4 regions of the Gilvimarinus sp. F26214L genome follow, and region 2 is predicted to be linked to each of the others. Evidence: predicted binding sites of a transcription regulator. Region 2 holds the regulator's gene; each other region holds the start of a gene.
The links. The regulator LexA, encoded in region 2, represses DNA repair genes until DNA is damaged. The targets are predictions, from matches to a motif close to ACTGTNTNTANANACAGT.
Positions count from the first base shown of each region.

Region 1: recA (recombinase RecA) is a predicted target of LexA. The motif match lies at 2,062-2,079, and genes of this name have one in related genera.
Region 3: ACURWW_RS08835 (exonuclease domain-containing protein) is a predicted target of LexA. The motif match lies at 1,411-1,428, and genes of this name have one in related genera.
Region 4: imuA (translesion DNA synthesis-associated protein ImuA) is a predicted target of LexA. The motif match lies at 1,486-1,503, and genes of this name have one in related genera.

Region 1 is NZ_JBTIYG010000001.1:505,760-510,808, reverse strand. It holds gene ACURWW_RS02110 (glutathione S-transferase family protein) at 1-74, shown strand, start outside; gene ACURWW_RS02105 (MFS transporter) at 79-1,383, opposite strand; gene ACURWW_RS02100 (CinA family protein) at 1,495-1,992, shown strand; gene recA (recombinase RecA) at 2,184-3,224, shown strand; gene ACURWW_RS02090 (regulatory protein RecX) at 3,269-3,787, shown strand; gene ACURWW_RS02085 (hypothetical protein) at 3,797-5,049, opposite strand, start outside.
Region 2 is NZ_JBTIYG010000001.1:390,072-395,120, reverse strand. It holds gene topA (type I DNA topoisomerase) at 1-2,703, shown strand, start outside; gene ACURWW_RS01670 (DUF6586 family protein) at 2,734-3,258, shown strand; gene lexA (transcriptional repressor LexA) at 3,329-3,934, opposite strand; gene nagZ (beta-N-acetylhexosaminidase) at 4,188-5,049, shown strand, end outside.
Region 3 is NZ_JBTIYG010000006.1:170,052-175,100, reverse strand. It holds gene ACURWW_RS08835 (exonuclease domain-containing protein) at 1-1,264, opposite strand, end outside; gene ACURWW_RS08830 (hypothetical protein) at 1,481-1,723, opposite strand; gene ACURWW_RS08825 (3-oxoacyl-ACP synthase III family protein) at 1,966-2,967, shown strand; gene ACURWW_RS08820 (helix-turn-helix domain-containing protein) at 2,964-3,863, shown strand; gene ACURWW_RS08815 (helix-turn-helix domain-containing protein) at 3,890-4,918, shown strand; gene ACURWW_RS08810 (acetolactate synthase large subunit) at 4,989-5,049, shown strand, end outside.
Region 4 is NZ_JBTIYG010000005.1:192,586-197,634, reverse strand. It holds gene ACURWW_RS07660 (Y-family DNA polymerase) at 1-678, opposite strand, end outside; gene imuA (translesion DNA synthesis-associated protein ImuA) at 680-1,447, opposite strand; gene ACURWW_RS07650 (Dps family protein) at 1,687-2,163, opposite strand; gene ACURWW_RS07645 (DUF2061 domain-containing protein) at 2,534-2,740, shown strand; gene yciH (stress response translation initiation inhibitor YciH) at 2,726-3,049, opposite strand; gene ACURWW_RS07635 (M48 family metalloprotease) at 3,059-4,435, opposite strand; gene ACURWW_RS07630 (sulfurtransferase TusA family protein) at 4,778-5,017, shown strand.

The DNA.
Region 1 (5,049 bases), 120 kb from region 2:
CATTACAGTCCCAGAGGCAGGCGGCGGAAGCCCAGGGGGTTTCCACCAAGCCTGCTCCCGATACGGTTCCGTAAAGGTTTACGCCTCCCGCGTCGGCTTTGCCGCGGGCACCGACAGCATCAACACGAATCCAATTGCCAGCAGCAGGATGATCATGCTCATACCCGCCCGCTGGCTGCCAAACAGGCCTGTAACCCAGCCCACCAGCAAGGGCCCCAGAAAAGCCGTAATCTTGCCGGACAGGGCGAACAAGCCGAACATCTGGGTGCGCAGATGTTCGGGCGCGACCCGGGCCATGTAGGAACGGCTTCCGGCCTGCACGGGCCCCACGAAGATTCCCAGGGCGATTCCCAGAACCCAGAACAGGGTGGTGGACTGAATGACCAGAACGGTTGAACCCAGGGCTATCAGCCCCGCGAGGCAAACCAGCACGGTCGGCTTGCTGCCCAGCCAGTCGTCCACCCAGGCGAATGCCGCGGCGCCCAGGCCTGCACTCACATTCAATGCGATTCCGAACATCAGCACCTGCCCCTCGCTGAAGCCGAAGGTGCCCGCAGCGTAGACGCCGCCAAAGGCAAACAGCGTGGCGAGGCCGTCGATGAAGAACATCCGGGCCAGCAGGAAGCGCAGGATGGGCATGTAGGCCCGCAACTCCCGTATGGAACTGCGGAGTTGCTTCAGTCCGTCACCGACGGCCTGGCCGAGCCGTTTGCCGGATGCAGCCTGGTCCGGCGCAAACAGCAGCAGGGGCAGTGAAAAAACGCCGAACCAGATCGCGACCAGCACAAAGGTGGCCCGAACGTGACTGGCGTCATCGCGCGGCAGGTCGAGCCAGGGGTTATCCCCCACCAGGGCCTGCAGGGCGAGCAGCAGACTGAGCAGCCCGCCGGCATAGCCGAGGCCCCAGGCCCACCCGGACCAGCGACCCAGGTGATCCGGCCGGGCGAGGCCGGGGAGCATGGCGTTGTAGAAGATGGCCGCAAATTCGGCGGCCACTGTCGCCAGGCCGGCCAGCAACATGGCCGGAAGGACCCAGTTGTTGTCCGGCTGCACCCACCACAGGGAGGCGGTTGCCAGCACTGCAATCAGGGTCAGAAAGCCAAGCCACGGCTTGCGCCGCCCGTATTGGTCGGCCACGGCGCCAAGCAGGGGCCCGCCCAGGGCGATCAGCAGCCCCGCAAAGCCCATGGTGGCCCCCCATTGACTGGTACCGAGGGTCTCGTCCGCGGCAACCTGCCGGGTAAAATAGATGGGGAATACGAAGGTGGCGATGATGGCCGCAAAGCTGCTGCTGGCGAAATCGTAAAACGCCCAGCTCACCCGGGCCATGGGCGATGCGGGGTCAGTTCGAGCGCTCGCTGCCGGATTCACAAGGTCTGTCATAAGCGCCTCAGCCAGAAGTGAAATGCAAGAGTATCAGCTTTTGCGGGAGGCCCGGAATCGGGCCCCGGTTTCTCTTGATCTCCCCGTGCCGCTGTCTTACCGTAGCCGCCCATGGACCTCTCTCGCGAATCTCCCGCATACCTGCTCGCGGCTCAGCTCGGCGAGGCTTTACGCCGCCGGGGCTGGAACGTGACTACGGCGGAATCCTGCACCGGCGGTGGGGTCAGCTTTGCCCTCACAAGCGTACCCGGCAGCTCCGGGTGGCTGGAAGGCGCTTACGTGACCTACAGCAACCGCATAAAAACCGCGCTGCTGGGCGTAGAGGAGCGGGTGCTGGAGACCGATGGTGCGGTCAGCGAGGCCACGGTCCGGCAGATGGCGGCAGGGGCACTGCGGCTGAGCGGGGCGGACCTGGCCGTATCCATCAGCGGCATTGCCGGCCCGGACGGCGGCACCGCCAGCAAACCCGTGGGTACCGTGTGGTTCGCCTGGATGCGGGCAGGGGAGGAGGCGGTTGTGGCCCGCCATGTGTACAAAGGAAACCGCGATGCGGTGCGGGAACAGGCTATAATGACGGCTCTTCAGGGCCTGCTGGGATTGGCGGGCTGAGTGCCGTATACCGGCGCCGCGCGTCGCGAAGCGGCGATGGCTGTATATTTAGCTGTATATTTACCTACCAGTGTTTGTATATACAGTGAAAATACTGTAATGTGGCGCACCTGAAACACAGCAGTTAACCCCAGACGGGGCTGCCAACGAAACTCTAAATCGCGACTAGCCACTGAATACCGAGGTGTCCTATGGATCAGAATAAGGAAAAAGCCCTGCAAGCAGCCCTGGGCCAGATCGAGCGTCAGTTCGGCAAGGGCACTGTCATGCGCATGGGCGACAGGGAAAAGGTAGCCATTCCATCCATTTCCACCGGCTCGCTGGGCCTGGATGTGGCACTGGGCGTGGGTGGTCTGCCGCGCGGCCGGATCGTCGAGATCTACGGGCCTGAATCCTCGGGTAAAACCACGCTGACCCTTCAGGTGATCGCCGAAGCCCAGCGCAAGGGCGGAACCTGTGCCTTCGTGGATGCGGAACACGCTCTGGATCCCATATATGCTGAAAAGCTCGGCGTCAACGTGGACGACCTCGTCGTCTCCCAGCCGGACACCGGCGAGCAGGCCCTGGAAGTGGCGGACATGCTGGTGCGCTCCGGCGCGGTGGATGTGCTGGTTGTGGACTCCGTGGCCGCGCTGGTGCCCAAAGCTGAAATTGAAGGCGAGATGGGCGATCATCACGTGGGTCTCCAGGCCCGCCTGATGTCCCAGGCGCTGCGGAAGATCACCGGTAACATCAAAAATGCCAACTGCCTGGTGATCTTCATCAACCAGATCCGCATGAAAATCGGTGTCATGTTCGGCAACCCCGAGACCACCACGGGCGGTAACGCCCTCAAGTTCTATTCATCAGTACGCCTGGATATTCGCCGCATTGGCGCGGTGAAGGACGGCGACGAGGTGATCGGTAACGAGACCCGGGTGAAGGTGGTGAAGAACAAGGTGGCCCCGCCCTTCAAACAGACCGAATTCCAGATTCTGTACGGTGGCGGTATCAACCGCCTCGGAGAAGTGATCGACTACGGCGTGAAGCTGGGCCACGTGGAGAAATCCGGCGCCTGGTACAGCTACCAGGGCAACAAGATCGGCCAGGGCAAGAACAACGTGGTCAAGTTCCTTCAGGAGAACGAATCCATTGCCCAGGAACTTGAACAGAAGATCCGCGCCGAGCTTCTCGGAGACGTGACCGTCAAGAAGGACGACGAGGACGTCGCTGAGCTGGAAGCCAAGCAGTAAACCGATCAGAAACGATCGAACCGGGAAACGAGACAACAAGAATAATGATCAGTACACCCAAAGCCTCCCACGCCGGGGCGGAGGAGCAGCAGGCGGCTGAAGCGGAAGGCCAGGCGGAGCAGGTTACGTCCGGGGCCGTTCGCTATGCCGCCATGTCCTTGCTCGCCCGCCGAGAGCATTCCCGCCTGGAGTTGCGGCAGAAGCTGAATCGCCGCTTTGATGCTCCGGAGCTTATCGACACCGTCATTCAGAACCTGGCCGATGAGGCACTGCAAAGCGAAGATCGCTTTGCAGAGGCCTTCGTCAATATGCGCCGAAACCGCGGTCAGGGTCCCGTGCGTATCATCAACGAGCTTCAGATGCGCGGCATACCCGAGGCCATTTACAGCCGTTATGTGGACCCGGGTGATGAGGATTGGCGGGAACGTGCCCGTGATATCTGCTTGCGAAAATACGGGTCCCTGGCCAGCAAGCCGGCTCAACAGGCCAAGCAGATGCGGTTTCTCCAGTACCGCGGGTTCACAGCCGAGCAGATTCGCTCACTGTGGCGGAACGTGGATTAGTCTGAGAACCTAGATTCTTTTCACACCCCGTACTCCGTTAGCCGCCTCCAGGCGCGCGGCATACCCGGCGGCCATCTGACTGCAATGCTCGTGGGCTTCCGACAGGAGGGCCAGGAGCGTGCGGGCCTTGTCCTGGGCGAGCTGGGCATTGACGGATTGCAGGCGTTGCTGCAGCAGGTCATGCAGGGTGGGAAAGCGGCGATCGTAGAAGCCGTAGGGGCAGTGCTGAAGTCGCCTGGCGATGACTGCGTAATCATTGGCAATCTTGGCGGTCAATTCCCGCGCGTGCAGTTCCAGGTTCTTGGGCGCGTCTTTCGTCAGGTAACTTTGCACTATCGCCAGCTCCTCCAGATCCGTCGCCAGTTTCCCTGCGCGTTGCGCGATTCTGCTGAACTCTCGCAAGGTGGTCAGGATGCGGCCGCCGGTTGCCCGGTTGGCTGTGTCGAGGCTCAAAGCGCGGCACAGTCGTTCCCCCATGAGGCGGTTCTGGTGCCGCAGCTCCTCGCCTTTCTCCCGCAGTTTGGGCTCCAGCAGGCTGGTCTCACGCCCAGGATCGGATGGGTTCTCCCCATTGTGCTGATAGCGAAACCTGACACCGGCCAAGGTGATCTTCTTCGCCGCCGACAACTCCACAAACTGCTTACGCAGGCGCTCGTACCTGGATAAAGCCTGCGGACGGTCCGGGAGCAGATTACGGAGTTGCGCAATACATTGTTCGAGCTTCTGGATCTGCTGTCTGCGGTCACTGACCACGAGCTCGGATTCCGCGGGCAGGTCCCAGAACTGGCTGGGGTGAAACCAGCCCACGAAATAATCCCGGGCTACGGCGCGCAGACGCGCCTGGTTGTCCTGGCGGCGTTGCAGGGCATCGAGAGGCATCAGCCTCGATAAGTCCAGTCCGTGAGCCTGGTAGACGCTGCGGGTGATGAGCGTGTCCCTTCGGGAAAACTCGCTCACGAGCGAGTGTGCCGGCCGGTCGGAGCGGAGAACGCCGGTTGCAGCAGGCGCGGTGGGTTTCGCACTGGTGTTCGAGGGAAGGGTGCGTGAGCCAACATAGCTGGAGAGGCTGTCCACGAGCGGCTCGCTGGAGGTGCGCTGTAGCATGTCCTGAAGCGCCTCCAGCCAGGCGGCTTCTACGGACCGGATTTTTTCGCGCAGCATTCTTTGTTCCGAGCCGAACACCAGACCTTGGTAACCGTTGGCGATTGGATCACGCTCCGACAGGCGTCGCGTAATCCTGGCCTCCTGGGCCCGGACGCTTC
Region 2 (5,049 bases):
AAATCCTTAGTTATTGTCGAATCACCGGCCAAGGCCAAAACCATCAATCGCTATCTCGGCAATGAGTTCATTGTTAAGTCCAGTGTCGGACACATTCGCGACCTGCCCACCAGTGGGGGTGCGAAAAAGCCCGTGGATCCCAAAGAGCGTGCGCGACAGGCGGCGATTACCCGAAAAATGTCGCCCGAGAAAAAAGCCGAACACAAGTTGCAAAAATCCCGTGAGCAACTGATCAACCGCATGGGAATCAATCCCGAGAAAGGATGGGACGCGCACTACGAAATTCTTCCGGGCAAAGAAAAAGTCGTCAAAGAGTTGCGGGACCTGGCAGCCAAAGCCGACACGATTTACCTGGCAACGGACTTGGACAGAGAGGGAGAGGCCATCGCCTGGCATCTGCGCGAAGCCATTGGTGGACAGGAGGATCGGTATCGCCGAGTCGTATTTAACGAGATCACCAAGTCCGCGATTCAGGAAGCCTTTGAGCATCCGGGTCCGATTGATCAACACCGCGTGGATGCTCAACAGGCCCGCCGTTTTCTTGATCGGGTGGTGGGCTACATGGTGTCTCCGCTGCTCTGGGAGAAGATCGCGCGCGGGCTCTCCGCCGGGCGGGTGCAGTCGGTAGCAGTCCGTTTGGTGGTGGAGAGGGAGCGGGAAATCCGCGCGTTCATCCCCGAAGAGTACTGGGACGTATTCGCCGATCTGACAACCGATGCGGCAAATAACATCCGCTTCGAAGTCAAGAAGCATCAGGGCAAAGCCTTCGAGCCAAAGAACGAAGAGCAGGCCCTGAAAGCGGTGCGGGAGTTGGAAAAAGCCGGCTACCAGGTCGCTTCCCGCGAGGACAAACCCACCCGCTCCAAACCCGGTGCTCCCTTCATTACCTCCACGCTCCAGCAGGCGGCCAGCACGCGATTGGGTTTCGGTGTGAAGAAGACCATGATGCTGGCCCAACGGCTTTATGAAGCCGGCTACATCACTTATATGCGAACCGACTCCACGAACCTGAGCCAGGAAGCCCTGGGCAGTGTGCGGGACTACATCGTTGACCAATACGGTAAAAAGTATCTGCCCGATGCGCCGAATCGCTATTCCAGCAAGGAGGGCGCGCAGGAGGCCCACGAAGCCATTCGACCATCCAACGTGAAGGTCCAGCCGACTCAATTGAGCGGCATGGAGCGGGACGCGGAGCGCCTTTACACCCTGATCTGGCAACAGTTCGTCGCATGTCAGATGACGCCGGCCGAATTTACCAGTACGTCCATTACAGTGAAGGCCGACGACTACGAGCTGCGTACCCGTGGCCGCATCATGCGCTTCGACGGTTTCATGAAGGTGTTGCCGCCGATCTCCAAGAAAGACGAAGACGTGGTTCTCCCGGATGTAAAAGTGGGGGACGACCTAAAGCTGATCAAGCTTACACCCAACCAGCATTTCACCAAGCCGCCGGCCCGCTTTACGGAAGCCAGCCTCGTCAAGGAACTGGAAAAGCGGGGAATCGGCCGACCCTCAACCTACGCGGCCATCATCTCCACCATCCAGGACCGCGGTTATGTGCGAGTTGAAAACCGTCGCTTTTACGCGGAGAAGATGGGCGACATCGTCACGGACCGCCTGGTGGAAAACTTCCACGAGCTGATGGACTACAGCTTTACTGCAAAAATGGAAGAGTCGCTTGATGAGGTGGCAGAAGGCAGCAAGGAGTGGCGCGCACTCCTGGACGAGTTCTACCGTGAATTCACCGCCGAGCTTGCCAAGGCGCAGGACGCGGAAAAGGGCATGCGCCGCAACACGCCCACTGAGACGGACATCAAATGCACCCAGTGCGGGCGCAACATGCAGATTCGAACCGGGAGTACGGGAGTCTTCCTGGGCTGTTCGGGCTACAACCTCCCGCCGAAAGAGCGCTGCAAGCACACCATGAATCTCGTCTCCGGCGATGAAGCCGTGAACGTGGACGAGGATGAAGAAGCCGAGTCCAAACAGTTGCGTTCGCGCCGGCGTTGCAAGCTCTGCAATACTGCCATGGACAGCTATCTGGTGGACGAGCGACGCAAGTTGCACATTTGTGGCAACAATCCCGATTGCAGCGGCTTTGAGGTGGAAGAGGGCGCTTTCAAGATCAAGGGCTACGAAGGGCCGGTGATCGAATGCGACAAATGCGGCAGCGAGATGCAACTCAAGACGGGCCGCTTCGGTAAATACTTCGGCTGCACCAACCCGGAGTGCAAGAACACCCGCAAGCTGTTGCGCAGTGGGGAGCCGGCACCACCCAAAATGGATCCTGTGCCCATGCCCGAGCTGCAGTGCGAGAAGGTCGACGATACCTACGTATTGCGAGATGGAGCGTCGGGCATCTTTCTGGCTGCCAGCCAGTTCCCCAAGAACCGGGAGACGCGTGCGCCGCTGGTGGAGGAGCTTCTGCCGCACAAGAGTGAGATCGACCCCAAGTACAACTTCCTGTTTTCCGCGCCCACTGAAGACCCGGAGGGGAACAAAACAGTGGTTCGCTACAGCCGGAAAACCAAGGAGCAGTATGTACAGTCGGAAGTGGAAGGGAAGGCAACCGGCTGGAAGGCCTTCTATGAAAATGGACGCTGGGTGAGCAGCGGCGAAGTCAAAGGTGCCGGGCAAAAAGCCAGCAAACGTAAAACGGGTAGTACGCGTACTGCCAGGAAGCGCAGCGGCGCCAAGGTTTGATGCGTCTCAGGCGCTTGTACGGAGGCCTGAATGGCCGGAGAACTGTTTTATTCCGCAATCGTCAATCAGAAGCTGGCGTTCGCTCGCATCGCGCTGGCAGCCAGCGACGCGCAACAGGATGACATCAACGGCCGGGTCGCTCGGCATGCTCATCTGGATGCTGCCGTCGGCCAAATGTGCTGCGGACTGAGCTATTTCGTCGCGGAACTGGCGGAGCAGTACAATGTGAATCTGGACCCCACAGGGGAGCAGCTCCCGGAGCTGATGGAAGGCCTCGCTGAGCGCGCACCACAGGCCACTGAGTTGGGGGAACTGCTGAACCTGCGCAAGCAGAATGATTCATGGCTGCGGGAGTTGCTTCGGGCCAGACGCAATCCCTTGTATCTGGCACAGCGATTCAGGAGCGAACACGGCAACTCTGTGAACCCGGCCTCGATTCCCGCCGTCGACCTTACAACGGTGGATAACGCCACTGCGCAGGAATTGGTTGGAAGCTGGTGTCGGGCGGCTCAAAGCCTTGTGGACCGGTTACGGGCGTCACTCCATGAGGAATAAGCCCGTCTGCTAGCGAAGGTCTGGCAAACCCTGCGCGAGGTCCAGACCAAGGGCCGGAACGCCCCGCAAATCAGCCGCCCCGGCGGATTACGCCCACACTCAAACCTTCAATGGAGAAGTCGTCATCTTTGAGGTTGACCTCTATGATGTCGAAGTCCGGGTTTTCCGGTACCAGCTCCACCTGCTGCTTGTTTCGCTCCCGGCGGAACCGTTTGACGGTCACTTCTTCACCGATCCGGGCCACCACAATTTGCCCGTTGCGCACCTGGGTGGTTCGGTGGACGGCGAGGAGGTCTCCGTCAAGGATGCCTGCATCCTGCATACTGTAGCCCTTCACCCGTAGCAGGTAGTCGGCCTGGGGAGAGAAAAAAGAGGGCGAGATATCGCAGTAGTCTTCGATGTTCTCTTCGGCGAGGATGGGATTGCCTGCTGCCACCCGACCCACCACCGGCAGCCCGTTGTCTTCATCCGGGATGCGAATGCCCCGGGAGGCACCGGGCACCATCTCGATGGCTCCCTTCCGTGCCAGGGCCCGAAGGTGCTCCTCCGCGGCGTTGGCGGAACGGAAGCCCAATTCTTCGGCAATTTCGGCCCGCGTGGGTGGATAACCCGTTTCGCGGATGTAATCGCGGATGAGGCGAAGAACTTCTTCCTGTCGTTCGGTCAGTCTGATCATGCTCTTGTCGGCTCCTTGTTTTCAGCAGGCTGTACGCGGCACTGCGCGCTCCGCGCAACGGCCCCAGGCACGGAAGAAGCAGGATCTGGTGCTTTGTACAGTGACTGGTATTATATCCAGTGCCCAGGCGGATGCAAGCGACCAGGCAGCTGCTGACCGCTCGGCGTTAAGCGGCGGGGCTTCACGGAAAGCGGATGACGAAGGGGGTAAACTGGTATAAGTTTATCGGCCTCTTTCTGACGTAGAGTAAACCATGGCAGCCAACCGGACACATTCCGCCCATCCCCCCGGCCCCCTTATGCTGGACCTGGAGGGGTTGACCCTGACAGACGATGAAAAGAACCTGCTGCGGGAGCCCCTGGTTGGAGGGGTAATTTTCTTCAGCCGGAACTTCCAGTCCCGCGGGCAGTTGGAGGCCCTGGTCGGCGAAATCCGTGCGGTACGCCCCGAGCTTCTGCTGGCCGTGGACCAGGAAGGCGGGCGGGTTCAGCGGTTTCGCGAAGGCTTCACACGCCTGCCACCCATGCAGAGCTTTCTGTGCGGCTACCGGGCGGATCCGGCCGCCACCCTCGAACGGGTCAGGGATGCGGGCTGGCTGATGGCGGCGGAGATCCTCGCAGCCGATGTGGATTTCAGCTTTGCGCCGGTGCTCGATGTGGATGAGGAGCACTGCAGCGTTATCGCTGACCGGGCTTTTTCCGCCGACCCGCAGGAAGTAAGTCGCCTTGCTGAAGCCTTCATAGAGGGAATGCACGAGGCCGGAATGGCGGCGACGGGCAAGCACTTTCCCGGACACGGAGGGGTGAGGGGCGACAGCCATCTGGTACTGCCGATTGATGAGCGCAACTGGCGCGAGGTGGAAGCGCGGGACTGGCAGCCCTTCCTGCAACTACGCGCGATCCTCGATGCGGTGATGCCCGCGCACATCGTCTTTCCGGCCGTGGACGAACAACCCGTCGGCTTCTCGAGGCCATGGTTGCAGGAAAAACTGCGCGGCCAGCTGGGCTTTGAAGGGGTCATCTTTTCGGATGACCTTTCCATGGAGGGCGCCGCCGCAGGCGGCAGCTATGGAGACCGGGCCGAGCTGGCGCTTGGCGCCGGCTGCGATATGGTGC
Region 3 (5,049 bases), on a different contig from region 2:
AACGGGAGGAGGCCAGGTGGCACCACTGGTCGACCAGGTGATAATCCTCCCCCTCCCGGATCAGGATCGGTCCTTCATAGGGCCAGACTGCGAACCGTCGGGGTGCAAAGGCTTCCTGTAGGCGGGCGTTGTAGGCCGCCGGATCTTCCGCACCTACACAGGCGCCGGCACATCGCTTGAGCTGATGGGCAAAACAGGCGCCACTTCGCGCTTTCTCCAACCCCGTCAGGCGGTGACAGAGCCGGGCCGCGTCGCAGGCCTGGCGCAGACACTCCTCGGCCATGCGCCGCGATCGGAACAGCCCGATGACTGAGCTCAAATCATCGGCCGGCAGCGACGCGGCGCTGCGGGGCGCCAGAGTCAGGTAACCCCGTGAATCCCGACCCACGGCCAGGTACCAGAGCATTTTTGTCTTGCGCAACTGACGATTGTAGATGGGTCGGCGCTCTTTGATGAGCCGCGCTTCCAGCAACTGTGCGCCCAGGTCTCCTCCGGTGCGCCGCCAGTCGATGCGGGCAATCTGGCTGCACATCTCCAGTTCCCGGTCGCTGGCGTGATCGCCGGAAAAATGGGATTTCACCCGATCCCTGATCTTCACGGACTTGCCGACATACAGCAGCGTGTCCTTCTCGTCGTAGAACAGGTAAACCCCGGGAGTATTGGGCAGATCGTCGACCGCCGCCTCGGACAGGCCGGCCGGGAGGGTAGGCCGCCGCAGTTGCGGCTCCAGCGCAGCCTGCACAGAGTCTGCGCCCAGCGTGCGGCTCCATTTGGCCATCAATTGCACCAGCAGGTCCGCATCACCCATGGCCCGGTGCCGGGCTTCCACATGGAGCCCGTGGTGGTGAATCAGACTGTCCAGGCCATGGCTGCGCAACTCGGGCGTCAACCGGCGCGACAATTTGACGGTGCACACCACCCGGGTGCGATAGTCCAGCCCAAGGCGCCGGAACTCATTTTTGAGGAAGCTGTGGTCAAAGCGGCTGTTGTGAGCCACCAGAGTTCTACCCAGCAATCGACCCATTAGCTCTTCGGCGATCTCCGCAAATACCGGCGCATCCGCCACCATCGGGTCGGTGATACCGGTCAGCGAACTGATGAAGGGTGAAATCGGCGTCTCGGGATTGACCAGGGTCTGATATTGATCGATGACTTCCCCGTCGAGAACCTCGATCAGACCGACCTCGGTGATGCGGTCCGATCCGGCCCGGGAACCGGTCGTTTCCAGATCAAGAAAAACAAAGTGGCCTTTGGGAAACTGCATGGGCTGGATTGGTCGGGGCATCGGTGTTGGGATGTTCCGAGAAACAAGGACACCTGACCGATCGGGCACTGAGCGCACAGCGCTTCAGCCCGTGAGGAGGTACTGATTTCTACGGAAGGTCCCCCAACTATAGTCGCGGGGAAGCCACTGTACAAGGAAACAGCCCTTCAGCCTCCCTCGTAGGCCCAACAACGAAACCGATCGCGAGCTTCCGAACTATGCACCGAAATGTGACTCCAGAAGGTCACGCAGTTGATTCACCTGGTCCTCCAGAACGAAGGCGAAATTTGCGCGCGTCCGGGAGTTGACCCGGCTGTCGCCGGTTTCCACCTGGGTGTGAACGGCGCAAAGTGCCTGCACCTTGTCAATGGACTGAAGGATCTGCTCCTCCAGGTCGTCGCACTCCCTTCGATTGAGCGTCTCCACAATATCCTGGTTATTGATTGTTTTCTGCAGCATTGGCGCTTCCCCAAATGGCTCGATGAAATTGTTCCACCCTCTCACCGGAGCTTTGAATTTCTTTTTTTTCCTGTCAAGAAATCCGTTTCCGTCCGCCCCCCGGTCAGCTTTGTTCAGGGGGTGGCCGCTTTTGGTCCACTGATAACGCGCCAAGAAGAAAGCATTCGCGCCACGGTGCATCTTCTATATGACGCAGGCGCTATTCTGCTCCTTCCTCAACCAGAAAAAGAAGGAGATTCACCATGGAAACATTGGGCAATTCACACATCGCAGGGATCGGCACTTACCTTCCTCGCGCGGTGGTCAGCTCGGATGAACTGATGAAGGAAGTGAACAGCGAGCGTTTCGGCGTGCCGGCGGAGTATCTGTCACGCCACATTGGTATTGAAGAACGCCGCGAGGCGGACCGATCCCAGTGCCCGTCGGACCTTGCGAGTTTGGCGTCACAATCCGCATTGAGGGATGCTGGTGCCAGTCCTGATGAGGTAGACTTGATCATCTTCACCGGCATCACGCGCGACTACGAAGAACCTTCGACTGCACATAACGTACAGCATAAGATCGGTGCGTCGCGCGCTGCCTGCATGGACATCTCGAATGCCTGCCTGGGCTTCATGACCGGCCTTTCGGTCGCGGATGCCTACATTAACAGCGGGATGGCGGAAACGGTTCTGGTGTGCTCCGGCGAAGTTCCGAGCCAGACCCGCGATTTGTTCATGCCTTTGCTGAAGAACACATCCGATAAAAGAGTGTTCAAGACAAAACTCGGAGTGTTAACAGTGGGCGATGCCGGCGGAGCGATGCTGATTCGTCGCAAGCAACACCGCGACCAGGGCTGGGAATGGTTCCGGACCGAGTCCGATGGAGCGCATTCGGAGCTTTGTTACTACGCAAAGAAACCGGGCGGCTTCGAAGGACAGATGGTTATGGACAAGATCTGCGCCGTCACCCTGACCCGCCATGCGAAGGTCTACAAGAAAGCGAGGGCGAAGGTGAGCTGGTTTGGTCCGGGCGCCGACGTTAGTTACTGCCATCAGGTGGGAGCGCCTCCCCACCGGGTACTTGCGCAGCGCTTCGATCTCGATCCGGCCAAAGCTCCAATCAGCTACGACAGGTTCGGGAATCTGACCACAGCAACGATTCCCGTTCTCATGGACTTGAACCGACCGCAACGGGGACAGAAGATTCAGTTCTTCTGCTCGGGAAGCGGCATTTCGGTATTTCAGGGTGGAATGATATTTTGATTGCGTCCCTTCCCGGTTACGCTGCATTCAGCCTCTCGGCTCTGCTTCTGAAGATCCTCATCCTCTGGATCGGCAGAGGTGAGCTGAGGGCTGTCAATCGCTGGTTTCTGGTTTTTTTCGGAGCCCTGTTTTCCATCAATATTCTGGAGTTGGTGGGCTTCCTGTATCCAGCGGGCGGTCGCCTCGCGCTCATGTTCCTCACGGTCTATCACCTCTCGGTGATGGCCATGGGGCTGTCCTTTCTGGCAACCGCACTCTCGGTGACCGGAAAGTTGAGCTGGCGAGTGCAGCAGGGGCTTGTGGTCACGATCATTGCCCTCGGTGCACTGATCGTGTGGCCCGGAGCTGTAATCAAGGGTGTGGTTTCCCTTGGTTACACCTCCACCCGGGTTCCGGGTCCACTCTACTGGGTGTTCCAGGCTTTCCTGCTGGGCACCCTCGCCTGCAGTGTCGGCGCTTTGGCCTTTCATGCGCGCTGGAGTTCCTCCCAGTTGGTACGAAGAAAAGCCAAGGCGCTGCTGATATCCATCAGTCCGATCTTTGTGGCGGTGGTGACCGTTCTGTGCCTGATGCAGTTCGGGGTCCGGATTACCGGATCCGTTATTGGCTCCTGCGCGATTCTCATGTTTCTCGCGATATTTCTGATCACCAACAACGAGCACCAACTTTTCAAGTTTCTCTCCTACGTTCCTCACACTGAGGAATTCAAGATGATCAGGGCGTTGAAACACGTCGTTTACAACATCGATACAGTCAGCCTGCCGGAAGCCCTTTCGCGATTCGAGGCCGCTCTGATTACCGAGACCCTCTCCCGCTATGACGGGAACAAGACCTCCGCCGCTGCGGCTCTTGGCATTTCCAGGACCAGTCTGCGCAGAAAACTTCTTCGGGAATAGGATCACGGACAACAGTTGGAGCATACGTGGCCGAATCCTTCCTTCCCTTCGCGACTCTCAGCCTCGCATCCATGGCGATCAAGTTCGCCTTGCTGTTCTTCCGCAATGTTCGTCGGACCCTGTCAAACCCTCGCATCTGTGTTTTTTTCCTCGGCCTGCTGGGCCTGAACCTTTTTGAGCTTTTCTGCATTCTGTACCGGCACGAGGACGTTCTCGGCCTGGCAATACTCAAGGGGTACTACATCAGTTGTTTCATCTCCAGCGGGGCTCTGGTCTGCATTATCCTTCAGATCAACGGCAAGCTCGCCGTGAAATGGCAGACGATAACCATCGGCAGTTCCCTCTTTGCATCGATCGTTGTCCTTCTCCCCGGCCTGTGTATCGCCGGAGTCCAGTGGATCGGATACAGCCTGTCGCGGGTGGCAGGACCCTATTACTGGGTTTTTCAGGTGGTTTTTCTCGCGCAGCTCGCCGGGGGAGTCATTCTGCTGGCCCGGGAGGTCACGGGCAACGAGAACCCTAGCGTTCGACGGAGGGCCAAGGCCCTGTTGCTGGCCACTTCCCCGCTGTTTGTCGCAGGTGTCGGAGTCGTGGTGCTGATGGAGTTCGGAGTGCAAATCAACGGAGTCGCAACCGGATCGTCGGCGATACTGGTTTTCCTGCTGGCGGTTATCGCCACGGAGACCGAGGTCGTTCGTGTCACCGCTGCCCCGAGCGAGGAGAAGCTATTCCGGCTGCTGGCCGTATGGCCGGGAACGTCGGAGTTCCGGTGGACCGGAGTTCTTCGCGAAGCGGCGTGGAAGCGGGAATCCGCCGGCCTCCAGGCCAGCGTAGGGGCGTTCGAACGCGCGGTGATATTGCAGGTATTGAGTCGCTGCGGCGGTAACAAAAAGCTTGCAGCGGAACGACTGGGCATTTCGCGAGCGACGCTGCGACGCAAACTTGAACAGCTGCAGCAATCTTCCTCCTGTACGGCACCACAACAGGCTGCCCAGGGGAGTTCGGCTCCGCGGTCTGATCCATCCTCCCCCGAGCCCCAAACCGAGGCGGGGTAGAGACTCCCGCCCATCTGCCTTAAACTCCCCTCTTGCGGATTCACGATTTACCGAAACAAGAGGCGAAGCCATGAACGGTGCAGAAAGTCTGGTTCAAACCCTGCTGAAAGCCGGTGTCGATACCTGTTTTA
Region 4 (5,049 bases), on a different contig from region 2:
ATCCCGGCCGAACCGCTTGCCCAGCTCGGCCCGCGGCAGGGCCAGTAAATCCCCCAGGGTGTTCAGCCCCATGTTCAGCAGCTGTTGCCGTTTTTTCAGTGGCAGATCCAGATAGGTCAGGGGCAGGGGCTCGAGTCGGGGCAGCCAGAAGTCGGCTTCCGCCGGAGCAAATTCATTCAAATCCCCAAGGGGCGGGGGCGTGCCGGTGTCGGTGTAAAAGTGGCTGAGCATCCAGGCCGCTTCCCGGGTGTGGGCCAGCCCCTTGGTGAACCCATATCCCTTCTGGCTCAGGCCCCGCTCGATTTGCTGCAAGAGGCGGCTGAGCCCCTTGAAAAGAGTCAGACTGCCGCCGACCTCCAGCAGCACTGAAAAATCCTTGTAGCTCTGGACTGTGGGGGTGAACTGGTAGCACCACTGGCTCAGGTGCTCCAGGGTGTCCGCCTCCCGGTCTGTCCGGCGTTCAACAATTTTGATCTCCGGCTGCAGCGCATAAGCGGTGGCGACTCGCATAGAGGGCTTGATGCCGGCCTGACGCGCCGAAGGGCTGACGAAAGCGATGCGCTGCTTTTCCGCCACAGCAGCCAGTGCTTCCCCAAGACGCAGTTGGTCCAGGGGCAGACCGTGGAAATACAGACAGAGCCATAAAGGGGGCTGCTTGCGGTCGCGGGGCGCGGCCATCTTATCCCCGGCGGCGGGAGAGGGGGACGACCCGGCTGTTCAGGGTGCCCTCGTTGGGGGAATCCACCGGTGGCAGGGGGCGATTGAACTGGGCCATGGGCAAGGGCAGTTGCTCGGGGTTCAGCTTTTGGAGCTGACTCAAATCAGGTTGCAGGGTGATCGCCAGGCTTTGCCCGCTCCAGCCGCCGCGCTGCTTGAGGATGTCCACCTGCAGCAAACCCTGCGCCCCCGGATTCAACTGGATTCGCAGCGCCGAAGGCGAAGGCTGTCGCTGGGCCCGGGTGGCGCGAAAGAGTGTGTGCCAGCACTGGCCCTGGTGTGCGGCCTGCTGCAGGCGTCGCAGCTGTTGAGTGCTGAGCTCCGTTCCCATGGCCCAGGTCAGTACCGCGCCACAGCATCCGGATTGGAGGCACTGTTCGGCGGCCCAGAGCAGGTCTTTGGGGGACTGGGGCGTGACGACCAGCACACCCTCGGGGTTGATGGAATGCTGAATCAGGGCAGCGGCATAGGGCAGGTGGGGCGGCGCAATAAATGCCAGCCACGGGCGCAGACGCTGAGCCTGCCGCAGGCCGGGCAATACCAGGCGCAGCTCGCCAATTCCCGGCTGGGGCAGAAGCAGTTCCGTGGTGGCATTGTCGGGCCACCCGCTATCGTGGAGCTGTGCGTCCAGCTCCGAATAGCCGGTGGCCAGCACCGATTTGAGACGGCGCACACGGGAAGCCTGCCAGACATTGGGCAGCTCCAGAAGCTGTTCAAGTTTGGTGTTCATAGCCATAACTGCAGCCATCCAACGGATGGGTAAGAGATACTGGTTCGATATACAGTAGTATAGAGTCGCCAGCTCTCGGTCGCCAGTGCCGAGTGGCCATGAAGCAAAAGAGGTACCCCAGGAAACCGCGCGACGCGCGGCGGCGGGGCGGTCAGCAGGTCAGGAAGCCCGGCTCCCGCCGGGCAGGCGTCGGGGCAGCGATTTGCGCCCCAGCTTACACAGTCAGCTCAATCCCAGGCTCAGGTCCCCAGCATTGAGCGCAGCATCCAGGCTGTCTTCTCATGGACGCGCATGCGGTCAGACACCAGCGCGACCGTGGATTCATCGTCTGCATCCTGGGCGGTTTTCAAAACCTGACGGCAGGTCTGGACCACTGCTTCGTGCCCGTGGGTCAGGATCTCGAGCATTTTTTCCGCGGCGGGAACTCCCTCCACCTCCTTGATGGAGCTCAGCTCCGCGAAGGCCTTGTAAGTGCCTGGCGCGTGCACGTCCAAAGTGCGAATGCGCTCTGCAACGTCATCCACGGCCGTGGCCAGCTCGGTGTAATGCTCCTCGAACATCAGGTGCAGTTGTCGGAACAGCGGCCCGGTCACGTTCCAGTGGAAGTTGTGAGTCTGCAGATACAACGTGTAGGAATCCGCCAGCAAACGCTTGAGGCCTTCTGCCACGGCTTCCCTTTGTTCTTTATCCATACCCATTTTGTCGATGGCACTCATAGATCTACTCCTTGCTTCAGGTTGGCGACTGCTCCAGCCGCCGGCGACCGGTCGGCTGGAGCAGGGATGTTCGGCTCGCGAATCGAGCTTGCAAGTGCTTGATGAACGGACTTTTTCCACAGGCTGCCAATTCTCGAAGCGCCGTCCAAAAAGCCTCACTTTGTCGACCACTGGCCGGCAGTGGGAGTTCATGCCCCGCGCCATGACTCGCCACGGACACTAATCATCCTAGTGCTCCATGGTGCGTAGCTAAAATCTATTAAGGCTATCGGAGTGATAGATTGTTTTTGGGGATAAGAATGATTATTATTTCTGTCAATATCTGCACAGCGACTTGAAGACTGTACTGAAGGATTCACCGGAGGCTTTCATGGCCAAGACAATCAGCTTCGCAATCATGCACTTTACCATTGCCTTTACGGTCGCCTATCTGCTGACCGGCAGTGTGATTGTGGGTGGCGCGGTGGCCCTGGTGGAACCCGCCATTAACACGCTCGCCTTCTACTTCCACGAGCGATTCTGGAATCGGCGCGCGGCCCGGGGCGCCGCCGGGCAGCTTCAGTCAGCCGCCGGCTAATTTCACCTTGTAGCCCATCTGTTCCAGTTTGCCTTGTAAAAGGCTGCGGTGGTCGCCCTGGATTTCGATCACGTGTTCCTTGACGCTACCGCCGGTCCCGCACACCTGCTTGAGTTTTTTAGCCAGCGCCTTGAGCTCCGTCCCGGCCAGGGGCAGGCCCGAGATGGTGGTGACACCCTTGCCCTTGCGCCCCTTGGTCTCCAGCCTCAAGCGGATGATTCCATCGCCCTCGGGGATGACCTCCTGGGGTTGATCGTCTTTGATCCGGCCCTGGTCGGTGGAATACACCAGTCTTGAATTCTTGCTCATCGATTCCTCTTAGCGGCCCGCTACCTTTTCGGCCGCCGTTCGCATGTCCTGGACATCGATCAGACGCTGCTCGAGCTCTGCGGAAATGCGGGTGTCCTCTTCCGCCAGTCGCAGGGCGTTGCGCAACTGGCGCTCCGCGTGGTCGTAGATCCCGTTGAGAATGTAGTATTCGGCTCGCGCACGGTGGACCCCCAGAATATTGCCCGCCAGGCCGTGAACCTCGGCGAGCAAATACCACGCATACTCCTGTTCGGGACGCATGCGAACATAGCGCTGCAGTAGATCCTGGGCGAATTTGTATTCGCTCGCGGCCATCAGGGTTTCCGCAAACTGAATGTTGATTGCGTGGTCTTCCGGGTATTGTTTGAGCAATTTGTTCAGCAGGTTGAGCGCGGGTCGGTAGTCTTTTTCCTTGGTGTCGACCGCAGCCTGTGCCAGCAGGTAAATGGGTTTGTCCGGCTCCCCGTCCAGCAGTGTCTGCAGCTCGTTTCGCGCCTCTTCGGTCTGACCGGTTTCTGTAAGAGCCAGGACCAGCCCGTATCGACTGCCCGACTCGGACAGCGTTCGACCTTGCAATTCGCTGCGAAAGCGCTTCACTGCGTCGTGAGGAGTCGTGGAATACTTGAGTTTGACCCGCGCCGCCACCAGGTGAAAGTCCAGATTCTCCGCGTATTCACCCTTATCGAAGCCCATGGCTCGCGAGCGCGCATCGGCGATCCGCCGCTCTGTCACCGGGTGGGTGGAGAGAAACTCGGGAGGGCGCCGGGAATAACGCTGGTCGCGCAGCATGACTTCAAACATCTCGCCTGCCGCTTCCGGGTCACGGCCCGATTTGGCGAGCGTCTGGATTCCCACGCGATCCGCCTCCTGCTCGAACGAGCGGGTAAAACGCAGGCGCGAATCGATTGCGGCCGCCTGGGTGGCGGTAATGGCGGCCATTCCCGCGTCGGCTCCACCGGCGGCAGCCAGGGCAATGCCGGCCAGGATCCCCGCCAGGGTCGGCAGAGTGGCGTTTTGCTGGGCGATCATCTGTCGGGCGATGTGACGCTGGCTCAGGTGCGCCAATTCGTGAGCGATGATGGCGGCTAGCTGATCTTCCGATTCGGCGGTGAGAAAAATACCGGTATTGACGCCCATCACCCGGCCCGGCGCCGCGAAGGCGTTGATCTCGGGGCTTTCGATCACCAGCAGGTCAAAGCTTTTTTCGTCCAGTTCGCTGTGAGCCGCAATGTCTGTGATTAGTTGTTCCAGATAGCCGTAAATGACCGGATCCGACGACGTGGGCATCTGGGCGCGGTAGGCTTTCAGAACCTGCTGGCCCAGTTCATATTCCGCTTGAGGAGAAATGACCGCTGAGCTAGCATCCCCCAGCACGGGGACTTCCACGTCAGCGCTCCATGTGGATACCGCCGGAACGCTGAAGAGCGCCAGCAAAACGAGCCTCACAGCGCACGGTGCGATGCGCTTCCTTGCAGTGGCTGGGTGTGTGGCGGTACAAAGATGGTCGAACACGGATGATTTCCCGGCTGTTTGCGGTCGGCACTTCTTCGACATCATACCGCTTCCGTTGCTCGCCGCGAAACGCGGTGGCGTGAGGGATGTCCCGCTCCGGGTATGAAGTCGCCCTTGTGTGAGGCCCTGTTTCGTCCTGTTCGAGGCTCCCGTCCACGAAAAGGTTCCAGCCGCCGCCCGGCCCGGGGGGCTGTTCCAGGTTGTTGAGGAATGTACATGTCAGATAATCTGCCCATCGCCAGCACCGTCGATGCCACAGGACTCAACTGCCCACTGCCACTGCTCAAGGCCAAGCAGGGCCTGAAACAGCTATCCGCCGGCCAGTGTCTCAAGGTCATCGCTACAGACCCGGGCTCGGTGCGCGACTTCCAGGTATTTTCCGAACTCAGCGGCAATAAGCTGCTCCATTCCGGCGAGCAGGGTGGAAGCTACTGCTACATCTTGCAGAAGGTGTAAAGCCCGCTACAGGCTCTGGCTTCCGAGGTGTA